2 regions of the Roseobacter sp. TSBP12 genome follow, and region 1 is predicted to be linked to the other one. Evidence: riboswitches for the same ligand, from Rfam matches in the RefSeq annotation. Region 1 holds a riboswitch; the other holds the start of a gene.
The links. A riboswitch is a leader RNA that binds a small molecule or an ion and turns the genes downstream of it on or off. The one in region 1 is predicted to bind cobalamin.
Positions count from the first base shown of each region.

Region 2: it holds a riboswitch for cobalamin, as region 1 does, so the genes downstream of both, C8029_RS08040 (energy-coupling factor ABC transporter permease) here and C8029_RS03365 (TonB-dependent receptor plug domain-containing protein) in region 1, are expected to answer to the same signal.

Region 1 is NZ_PYIB01000007.1:167,196-173,179, forward strand. It holds gene C8029_RS03360 (ABC transporter substrate-binding protein) at 1-662, opposite strand, end outside; gene C8029_RS03365 (TonB-dependent receptor plug domain-containing protein) at 649-2,493, opposite strand; cobalamin riboswitch at 2,624-2,837, opposite strand; gene C8029_RS03370 (ABC transporter ATP-binding protein) at 2,954-3,919, opposite strand; gene C8029_RS03375 (dipeptide/oligopeptide/nickel ABC transporter permease/ATP-binding protein) at 3,916-5,799, opposite strand; gene C8029_RS03380 (ABC transporter permease) at 5,796-5,984, opposite strand, start outside.
Region 2 is NZ_PYIB01000026.1:232,628-238,611, forward strand. It holds gene cobN (cobaltochelatase subunit CobN) at 1-1,196, opposite strand, end outside; gene C8029_RS21990 (hypothetical protein) at 1,266-1,433, shown strand; gene cobW (cobalamin biosynthesis protein CobW) at 1,453-2,502, opposite strand; gene C8029_RS08040 (energy-coupling factor ABC transporter permease) at 2,580-3,254, opposite strand; cobalamin riboswitch at 3,290-3,512, opposite strand; gene smc (chromosome segregation protein SMC) at 3,712-5,984, shown strand, end outside.

The DNA.
Region 1 (5,984 bases):
GTGATCACCGCTTCGGGGGCCTTCATCACCAACACCTCAAGAGGCATGTTCCCGCCCCAGGCATAGGCTGCCTCGTTGGCCAGGTTGGTGAACCCTGCCGTGGCTAAAATTTGCCCCGACAGGCTTTGCGCCCCTGGGGTATAGCCATTGGCCTCATAGAGCACGGCAGTGGGACTGCGCCCCCCCTCCTCCCGAAAGGCTTTCAAATCCGCGTCATAGGTCGCGATGACCTCTGCGGCTTTGTCCTGTTGGCCCAAAACGTCGCCCATCCGCGCGATCTGTGCGGGCACGTCGCCCAGTGCGGTGACAGGCGCGAAAATCTCGACCCGCACGCCCAAGCGTTGCAGTAAGGCGACGGTGGCGCGAGAGGTATACGCTCCGGCGACCACCAGATCGGGCTGCATCAGGTAAATCTCTTCGGCCTGACCGCGATTGGCGGGATAGGCTTTGGCCTCGTCCGCCATCGCGGAAGAGCGCGGATCGGAGGCCAAGAACGACACCGACCTCAATTGCCCCGGTGCCGCCAACATCATCGCAAGCTGATCGGTGCACAGGTTCAGCGAGACAACGCGCGCGGGGACCTCCGCGCGCGTCATGACGGGGGCACAGCAAAGCAACACCCCCGTCAGAGCAAAACCCAAAATGGACCTAGAACTGTGCATTGAGCCCGACATAAACCGCGCGGCCCCGCGTGGCATAGCCCCAGACCTCGGTGGCCTCCGCATCAAAGAGATTTTCGACCCGCCCGGTGAGTTGCACCCGGTCGGTCAGATCATAGTGCGCCGCCACATTGACGGTGGTGAAGCTGGGCAATTTGACCGTTTGATTGCTTCCCCAGTCGTAATTGCCCGCCACATGACGCAGATCGGCGGACACCGCACCGCGCCCACCAAAGGCGTCAAGCGTACCGCCAAGTGTCAATTCATGGCGCGGACGGCGGATTTCGACGCTGTTGTCGGGGTTTTTGGCCTCAAGATAGGTATAGCCAAGACGCAGAGACAGCGCGTCGGTGGCCTCAAGCGCGCCCGCGATCTCGACACCGCGCCGGTCGCTGTTCCCGGTCTGGTTGATATAGGTGTACCCCGGATCGGTGCTGACAGCGGTAATTTCATCCGTCAGGCGCTCCTTGAACAGGGTCACATCCACTGTCCCCCGGTCGCCAAAGATCGGCAGCTCGACACCGAGATCAAAGCTGAGATTGCGCTCCGGTTGCAGGTCCGGGTTTCCGGTGCCGCCATAGCTGTCATAGAGTTCGAAATAAGCGGGATTGACCACGCCCTCGCCCGCAGACCCATGCAGCCGCACGCCATTGTCCAAGAGGTAGGACAGGCCGAGGTTCCATGTTGTCGCATCCTTGAACACATCGTTGTCGTCGAACCGCGCCCCGGCCTGAACATCAAGCCCCGAAGCAAAGCTGCCGCGATATTCGAGTGCCACCGATGTCGCCGCGCGGCCATAGGCCGGGTCAAGAGTACTGTCATCCTCGCGATGTTCCAGCAGCAGATTCAGAAGCTGATCCGCCTGATCCACCGCGCCGTCAATGCCATAGCTGAGCCGGTATTTCACCGCATCTGTGGTGGTCTTGGTGGTGGCTCCGCCATTGTTTTTCAACCTGTTTTGGGTGGTTTCAACGGCCAGACGGTGGGTCAATCGCCCCTCCATCATGCTGTATTCGCCAAAGACGCCAGCAGTCAGCTCATCGCGATTGGCATACTGCGTGGGATCGTCCACGATATAAGACTCCGCATCCGTCGCCATCCAGTTGTCGCTGTCATATTCGTAGCGTTCCTCAGAGCGGCGCAGGGTAAAGCCCAGTTTCAGAGCATCTGTCGCCTGATAATCGCCCGACAGGATCGCGGTGGAGCGCGTCAGCCCGTCCTTTTCCCCACCATCGCCGGACAGATCAAAGCCCGGATCATCCATGTGCGACAGCGCCAAAGACACACCGCCGCGCGCGTCCCTACGCGCCACAAAGGTGCTCGCAGTGGTGCCGGAGCCAACCTCAAGACTGCCATTCAATGTCGTGCCCTCCGAGCCTTTGCGGGTGATGATGTTGATCACCCCGGCGGAGGCGTTTGAGCCGTAATAGACCGATTGCGGCCCGCGCAGCACTTCGATGCGCTCGATATTGGCGGTTTCCAGACCGCTGAAAATATATTCCCCGTCGCCCCCGGCGGCGGCGATGCCGTCGATCAGGACCAGCGTGTGGTTGCCTTCGCCACCGCGGATGCGGATTTGGGTGTCACTTGTGCCAGTGCCATTGACCGACACGCCGGGCAAGGCGCGCAGGGCGTCCTGCACCGTGGTGATGCCGCGCTCTTCGATGTCTTCTGCGGTGACGACACTGACGGCACGGCCATATTTTTCGGCAGCAATCGGGGACAACCCGCCGGTGACGATGATCTCGTCCAAAACGAATGTCTCCTGTGCGGCAACCGGCGCGGAGAGTGAGAGCAGGCCAGCGGATGCGGCCAAAACTGTAAAGCGGTTCATGTATAACCCTCGAAAACGACCCTTTATGGTCGCGGATGTGAACAATGTCAGTCGAGGGAAAGTGACCCCCCGCAGACGGTGAAATCACCACATGCGGAACGTCCGCAGCCCGGCACGCCCCACGCGTCCGAACAGGGTGAGCACCTTGGCAGGTCTCCTGACTCACGGGTCATCGCTGGGCCGAACCTTCCCGTCACCCAATGGGCGACAGTGGCATTTTCCGGCTTCGCTCTCCGCCTACAGTTGCGGGGGCAGTTGTGGACTTGGCACCCATTGGGTGAACCGAACCACATTCCCTTTTAACCGGACGGCGAACCGCCCGGACCAAAGCGGGTTTTTCCTAATGGGATTCCTCGGCGCTGTGAAGTCTAAAAACAACGGCGGCCCATCCCGGTCAGAGATCGCTCCCCTGCCCGTGGACGGGCGCGCATTCTTCGCCAATCGGAAAATCGCTCTTGGTTCAGCGCTCTTTTGACAAAGGATTGAAACAGGCAAAGGCGCGCCCGGTTTCATCGGTGGTCAGCGCCGGTTTCTCGGCGCGACACCGATCCGTTGCAAAGCCGCAGCGCTCGTTGAACGCACAGCCCAAAGGCGGCGACAACGGATCGGGCAATTCGGTGGCCGCGGTCTCGGGCGCCACAATGGGACGACCGACCTCGGGGGCACTTGCGGCCAGAAGCGCGGTGTAGGGGTGGCGTGCATTGGCAAAAATTTCGCGCGCGGACCCCACTTCGACAATCGCCCCGAAATACAAGACGGCGATGCGGTCGCTGACCGCTTCGACCACCGCCAAATCATGGCTGATGAACAGATAAGTCAGGCCGAACGTCTCCTTGAGGTCTGCCAACAGGTTCAAAACCTGCGCCTGCACCGATACGTCAAGCGCAGAGACCGGTTCGTCCAGAATCAAAATCCGCGCTTGGGCCGCCAAGGCGCGGGCAATGCCGATCCGTTGCGCCTGACCGCCGGAAAACTCATGCGGGTAGCGATCAAGAAACTCCTCACGCAGGTTCACGGCGGCGAAAATCTCGTGGATACGGGCGGCACGGGTGGCTTTGTCCATTTGGTGCAACCGCCGCAGGGGCACCTCCATGATCTGCCGAATGGTCTTGCGCGGATTGAGGCTGCTGATCGGATCTTGGAACACATATTGGATGCGCTTGCCAAAAAGCGCGGGGTCGGCATTGTCCAAAACCGCGCCTTCGATTTCAATCTGGCCGGTGCTGGGCGGCAAAAGACCCACAAGCATTTTTGCCAATGTGGATTTGCCACAGCCCGACTCGCCCACGATCCCCAAGGTTTCTCCGGTTGTCACTGTCAAATTCAGCGGCTGCACCGCATGAACCATCGCTTTGGGTGGCCCAAACAGGCGTTTGCCGACCGCAAAGGACTTTGACAGATCGGTCAGTCTCAGGGCCTCACTCATACGATGCGCTCCTGTTTGGTTTCGGGGAAAAGACAGCGAGTCTTGCGGCCCGCCCCCGTTGGCATGAGCGCTATCGCATCTGCGCGACAGGCGGGTTCGGCCTTGTCACAACGCTCGGCAAAAGCACAGCCCACGGGCAATCTGTCCACAACAGGCGGCAGCCCCGGAATCGCGGCCAGTTTGCGTTGCCCGCCGCCCAAGGTCGGCACACAATCGATCAGGCGGCTGGTGTAGGGGTGGTGCGGGTTGCGCAGAACCGCCTCGGTCGGACCTTCCTCAACGATCTGGCCTGCATACATCACGGCCACACGGTCGCACAATTGGCCGACGACACCGAAATCATGGGTGATGAAAATGATCGCCAGACCACGCGCGCGCCGCAGGTCGCTGAGCACCGACAGGATTTGCGCCTGCACGGTGACATCAAGCGCAGTGGTTGGTTCATCCGCGATGATCACGTCGGGGTCATTGGCCAGCGCCATGGCAATCCCAACCCTTTGGCGCATTCCGCCAGACATTTCATAGGGATAGCTGTCGATCCGGCTCTCCGCATTGGGGATACGCACCGATTTGAGCAGATCAATCGCGCGGGTACGGGCCGCCTCTTTTGACAGGGGGTCATGGGTCTGGATCGCTTCAATCAACTGATCGCCCACCCTATAAAGCGGATGCAATGTCGCCAAAGGGTCCTGAAAAATATAGGCCACGCGACGCCCACGCAGAGCGCGCAACACCTCATAAGGTGCACCGATAAGATCCGTGCCGTCGAAATGCACCGCACCGCCAGTGATCACACCCGGAGGCGAGGCGACAAGCCCCATCACGCTCAGGGCGGTCACCGATTTGCCCGACCCGCTTTCGCCGATGATGCCAAGGCATTCGCCCCGCTCAACATGCAGATCGACGCCACCCACAGCTTTATACACGCGATCACGCACCCGAAACTCCGTGCGCAACCCGGCGATATCCAAAAGACTGTCGGTCTGCGCGACTGGCACAGGACCGTGACGATCGACCGTGGTGGCAGGCATCGGGCGGCTCAGCGCGCCGGATTTCAACCGCGGATCAAGCGCATCGCGCACCCCGTCGCCCAACAGATTGATCCCCATCACAATGACCAAAATCATCGCGCCGGGCACAATCGAGGTGTGTGGATGGGTGATCAGCGCCGAACGGGCCTCGCCCAGCATCGAGCCAAGATCGGCTTGCGGAGGCTGCGAGCCGAGACCAAGGAACGACAGCCCCGCCGTCTCCAAAATCATCCAGCCCACGGTCGTCGACATGGCGATGACGATGACCGGCAAGACATTGGGCAACACTTCGCTGAGGATGATTTCGCGGTTGCGCATCCCCGACAGGCGCGCCGCATCGACAAACTCCTTATGGGCGATGCCAACGGTGATGCCGCGAATGTTACGGGCAAAAAACGGCACATTGACTGCGGCCACCGCGATCAGCGCATTCATCAGGCCCGGCCCAAGAGCGGCGACAATCGCCAGCGCCAGAAGAATATAAGGAAACCCCATCAGCATATCGACACCGCGCATGATCACATTATCGGTGCGCCCGCCGTAATAGCCCGCGATGATGCCAATGGCCGAGCCGATGGTCGCGGCAATCATCGCCGCGGCCAATCCCATGGCAAGACTCAGGCGGGTGCCCCAGAGCAACCGGCTGAGAAGATCGCGACCCAAATGGTCTGTGCCCAAAACCGCCCCGGCGCTGAACGGCGGTTGAAAGCGATTGGGCGTGTCGATCACATTCGGGTTGGCCAATGGCAAAAGCGGCGTGATCAGGGCCAAAAGCGCGACACAGCCGATCACGATCAGCCCGACAAGCGCCAATCGGTTGCGCGCCAGCAATGTCACAAAGCCCCTCATGTTTTGATCCTCGGGTCGAGCATGGCCTGCGCCACATCCACCATGATGTTGAACATCACATAACAGGCCGCGATGAACACCACCCCGCCCTGCACCAATAAAATATCCCGCTTCAGGATCGCATCGACCAACATCCGGCCCACGCCGGGCCATTGGAACACCATCTCGATATAGACCGCGCCAGA
Region 2 (5,984 bases), on a different contig from region 1:
TTGGCCAAACGCCCATCCTTATTTGGATAGTTGGCGAGGATCAGCGCCAGTTTGCGGTCTGCCTTGTCGGCGCGGCGCAGATGGGCCCAGCGGGCGGCCAGTTCCGCAACAAAAGCAATGCGCGATCCGTCCGCATGATAGGTGGCGATGGTGCATTCGGTGGCGGCGTCAAAATAGGCCTCCCCTTTGAATGAGATGGCGCGCGACAGAATGCGACCATCAATTTCGGGCAGGGCGACGTTCATCGCAATGTCGCGGGCCGACAAACCGGTTGTGCCCTCGTCCCATGCCTCATGCGATGAGCCCGCAAGCACGACTTGGAACACCGGGGCCTGATTGGCAAAGGGGGCGGCGAGGGGATTGTCCGGGCCGCCGCCCTCGGGAGTGCCGACGGCAAACGCGGTGCAATTGAGAATGACATCCGGTGGCGCATCTAAAAACAGCGCTTCTAATGTGGCGGCAGAAATTGGATCTTTCAGTGAGGCGACAAAGATCGGCATCGGGTTCAACCCCTGGCGCAACAGCGACTTCACCAAGCGGTTTATCGGCGCAAGCCCCGCTCCCTGTACCAGAGCACGATAAAAGATCAGCGGTACCACGGGCGCACCCTCTTGCCACTGCGATTTTATCTGATCTAGGTCAGCTATCCCATTGCCAGGCCAATAGAGTCCTGCCCGCAACAGCGGTCTGGCGGGGCCGGGCCTGTCGCCACCGTCGACCAAGGCACGCGCGTAGGTCAAGAACGCCACCGCATTTTCCGCGCCACCTTCGGTCAGATAGGCCCAAAGTTGGTGGTAATCCTCTGTCGGGATCGTCGACAAGGCGGCCAATTCCGCATCCGGTTTGTCATCACCGGGCAGGGCGACGAAAGGCACGCCCGCCTCATAGAGCCGCGCGGCATATTGCTCCAAGCCGTATTTCCAATAACCCGATCCGCCGAGCACCCGTGCAATCACCAGTTTGGATTTGGTGGCGCAGTCATCCAGATGCATGTCGACCGACATCGGGTGACGCAGATGTAACATCGAAGCCAAGCGCATCGCGGGGGGCGCAGCCATTGTACTGCGTGCCTCTGAGAGCAGGGCAAGCTCGGTATCTGCGGCGGAAATCACCACCAGATCGGCGGGGGTTTGCCCCAGATCGACCGCGTCTTTGCCATCATCAATGGAGCCGGGGGTGGCCGCGAGCAGGTGCATCGCTTTCTCTTTCCTTGTCTTACCGCGCGTCTTGCGTCATGAGCGGGGAAACTCTCAGGAGACCCCTCAATGGATTATGGTAAAATGGGCGCCCCAAAACGTGGCAAGAACGCACCGAAGCATGATGAACATAACGCCAAGGGGACATCGAAAAACCCCTATGGGACAAAGACGCCCAAGGCGGAGCTTTTGGCCCGGATGAAAGCGGCGGCTGAGGCAAAGAAAAGCGACAAGTAAGCCGCTTTTCTCTTATCATTTAGGCACTCAGCGCGGTCTCGATTGACAGGCGATCAAGGCCCGCTTCGCCAATGACGACCAGCCGCGTATCCCGCGGCGCGGTGCCAAAGGGTTGGTCGAAATAGTGATCGACGCGGGGGCCAACGGCCTGAACGGTGAGGCGCATCGGTTTGCCCTCGACCGCCACGAATCCCTTGAGGCGCAGGATGTCATGGGCGCGGATCACCTCGGCGATTTGACGGGCAAAGGCCTTGGGGTCTTTGATCTCGCCGCGCGTGACGACAAAGCTTTCAAACTCGTCATGATCATGATGGTGGTGATCGTCGTCCTCATCATCGTGGTGATGATGATGCACCTCGCCGCGTGCGTCCATATCGCCCTCTGATCCGATTCCCTGACCCAGCAAAACATCAATCGGCAACACGCCCATGCTTGCGCGCACAACCTGAACACCGCCGCGTGCCTCGCCTTTGAGTTTGGCAACCAAAGCGTCGGCGTGATCTTCGCCCAAAAGGTCGGCTTTGTTCACTACGATCATATCGGCACAGGCGATTTGATCTTCGAACAGCTCAGAGAGCGGGGTTTCGTGATCTAGGTTTTCGTCGAGTTTGCGCTGGGCATCAACGGCGGCGACATTATGGGCGAACCGGCCCTCATCAACCGCCTTGCCATCCACCACGGTGATCACACCATCGACGGTGACTTTGGTCGAAATCTCCGGCCAATTGAACGCGCGCACCAAAGGTTGCGGCAGGGCGAGGCCGGATGTTTCAATCACGATATGGTCGGGTTTATTGTCCCGTTCCAATAGTTTTTGCATCGTCGGGATGAAATCCTCCGCGACCGTGCAGCAGATGCAGCCATTCGAAAGCTCCATGATGTCGTCCTCGGTGCAGGTCTCGTCGCCACAGCCTTTGAGGATGTCACCGTCGACGCCCAGATCACCAAATTCGTTGATAATCAAAGCGATGCGTTTGCCACCCGCGTTGGCCAACATGTGACGAATGAGAGTGGTTTTGCCCGCGCCAAGAAAGCCGGTCACAACCGTTGCTGGAATTTTCGCAGCCATTTTAGATGTCCTTTATGAAAACGCCGGGGCCACAGGATGTCCCGAGCCCCGGCGCGAAATCATTGAAATGAGCGGTCTCAGGCGGCCAAGGTGCGCGGCGACACGAGGCCGGAGTTACCCAGACCTTTGATCGTTTTTGCCCCGGCCAAAACGGCCAAATCCACCAACGGTTCGATCAAGATGACGGTCATGTAAGCCGCACCGAATGTGCCGACGGAGGCCAGTGTGGTGGCGGAGACCCCTTGGCCGTAAAATGCCCAGAAACCAACCCATGCCACGATCCCGGCTTGATAGGTGGTTGAGAGTGCGAGGGCTTGCTTGTAGCTGATATCGGCATAGGCGGTGCCCGGTGCGATAATGCGCTCTGCGACGGCTTTGATGCCAAAGAGCGGTACGAGCAGGGTGGTGACATTCATGCCGTATTGCGGCAGATCGAAGGGGGCAAAGAACAGGCCCTGCGCCAAAAGGCCAAGGGCCAAACCAAGCGCGGCAGGGGCCGCACCGAACAGCAAGAACAGCGTGGAGCCGAGGATCAAATGGACCTCAGACACGCCAACCGCGTGATGCGGCAGCACTTGGAAAAAGGTAAATACAGCCGCTGTTGAGAGCGCTGCGCGGGCCGCAAAAGAGGCCACGCCTTTTTCGCTCAATGCGGTGATGGATTGTTTGAGAGTGTAGAGGCCAGCACCAGCGGCAGTGGCATAAGACAGCGCAATTTTTGCGCCAGTGACGATTCCGGGTTCGATATGCATCGACAAGTCCTCCTAGGCCGTCATCCCCGACGGCGGGTTGGTATGAGGTCACGGCAGGTTTCCTGGCTCGCGGGTCAAAGCGCCTTCGTCACCTTCCCAGAACAGGGTGTTCCAGTGGCATGTCGACGGGCACTCACCGCTTACAGTCGCGGGGGCGGCTGTGGTTTTGCGCCCCGATTTGGGTCTCGCGCACCACATTCCCATTTCTCCCCTAAACGCTTGGCGTCGTGATGGGGAACCATAACGCCCCTATTTGGCGCATTGGCTTGTGTTGGGTCAAGTGCTTTAACCTTCTGCATAGACTTTCTATGGCTATGCGCAGAGAAGGTGAGCACCAAACCGCAATATTTTGTGGATAACTTGGGTGTTTCGCCCAGATGTCGGTGTCACCCGGTTGACACATCCGTCGCAGTCCCAAACAGTTTTATCCACAAAGGAATCAACTCCGAGGCCCCATTTGCGTTTCACCCGCCTGCGTCTCAACGGCTTTAAAAGTTTTGTTGACCCCACCGATCTTGTGATCGCGGATGGGCTGACGGGGGTTGTCGGGCCGAATGGTTGTGGCAAATCCAATCTGCTTGAGGCGCTGCGCTGGGTCATGGGGGAAACCCGTCCCAAGGCGATGCGCGGGGCGGGGATGGAAGACGTGATTTTTGCCGGCGCGGCCTCTCGCCCGGCGCGCAATTTCGCCGAAGTCATGTTGATGATCGACAACTCGGATCGCCTCGCCCCCTCTGGATTTAATGAGAGCGACACGGTTGAAATCATTCGCCGGATCACCCGCGACGCAGGGTCCGCCTATAAGGTCAACACCAAGGACGTGCGGGCGCGCGATGTGTCGATGTTGTTCGCCGATGCCTCCACCGGCGCGCATTCTCCGGCGCTGGTGCGTCAGGGTCAGATTTCCGAATTGATCAACGCCAAACCAACCTCGCGACGGCGCATCCTTGAGGAAGCGGCGGGGATTTCCGGCCTCTATCAGCGGCGCCATGAGGCCGAGTTGAAGCTCAAAGGCGCGGAAACCAATTTGGCCCGCGTCGATGATGTGATTGAACAGCTTGCGGCGCAATTGGCCTCACTGGCGCGTCAGGCGCGACAGGCGGCGCGCTATCGTGAGATCGGTATTGAGTTGCGTCAGGCCGAGGGGCTTTTGTACTATCGCCGGTGGCGCGATGCCGACCACGCCCGCGTTGAGGCCGAGGATGTGTTGCGCATCCGTCTCAAACAGGCGTCTGAGGCCGAACGCCTCGCGCGTGATGCCGGAAAACAGCGCGAATCCAGAGAGTTGGCCCTGCCGCCGCTTCGCGAAGAAGAGGCTATCGCCAGTGCCGTATTGCAGCGGCTCACCGTGTCGCGCGATCAACTGGCCGATGAGGAAAAACGCGCCCGCGATATGATCGAAACTCTGGCCCGCCGGATTGATCAATTGGTCGCCGACATGGCCCGCGAAGAGCAACTCAACCGCGATGCGGTTGAAACCATTGCGCGGCTTGAATGGGAGCAAAAGGAACTGATCAAGGCCTCCGAGGGGCATGGTCCTCGTCTGACACAATCGAGTGCGGAGGCGTCCGAGGCCAGTCAAATCCTGGCGGATCGTGAAACCACGCTGACCGAAATGACCGAAGATGTCGCCCGGCTGGCCGCGCGTCATCAATCCGCAAACCGTTTGGTCGAGGACAATCGCAAGACCTTGGAACGGGCGCGTGGCGATGCGGACCGGGCCAAAGCGGCTGTTGAAGACGCGAAATCGACGCTGTTTCGTTCAGCGGATGCGTTGGCTACGGCTGAGGAGGCACAAGCCGAGGCCAGCGAGCGGGCGGAATACACCGAGGCGGCGTTGATTGAGGCGGATGAGGCGCGGACCGAAGCGCAGACCCGTGAATCCTCGGCGCGTGCGGCGCGGTCCGAGGCGGAAGGCGAGGTGGGTGCCCTCAAGGCCGAAGTTCTGGCTTTGGGGCGGATGCTCGATCGTGATCAGACTGCGGGGACGCAGGTGCTTGATCTGATTCGCGTGACTTCTGGCTATGAAAAGGCGCTGGGTGCCGCCCTGTCGGATGATTTGCGCCAACCCGCGATTGAGGCCTATCAAGCCTCCGGTTGGGTCACTTTGCCAGACTATGCGGACGAACAAGACCTGCCCTACGGCGTGGAGCCGCTGAGTGACTATGTCACCGCCCCTGCGGTTTTGGCGCGGCGCTTGTCGCAGATCGGGCTTGTGCGCGCCGAAGATGGTCCGCGTCTTCAGGCCGATTTGGAGCCGGGGCAACGGTTGGTGTCGGTCGAGGGCGATATGTGGCGTTGGGACGGCTATCGTGCCGGGGCCGAGGATGCACCCTCAACGGCGGCTCTGCGCCTGCAACAGCTCAACCGATTGGAAGGGTTCAAACAGGACCTCGTGGCGGCCGAAGCCAAGGCGGCAGGTGCGCGGCAGGCGCATGAGCATTTGAAGGCGGAATTGACACGGTTGAGCGAGGCCGACCACGCCGCCCGTGAAGCCCGCCGGGCCGCTGATCGCGCCCTGTCAGAAGCCGCACGCGCGCTGTCTCGTGCCGAAAATGACCGCACCTTGGCCGAGGGCAAGGTCGAGAACCTCGGGCTGGCCGTGTCCCGCCACGAAGAGGATGCGCGCGGCGCAGAGGTCCGGTTGCGCGAGGCGGAAAAGACCGTGTCGGAATTGCCGGACCTGAGTGCGGCGCGCTCAGATATCGAAGAGGTCAAACTCGCGGTTGA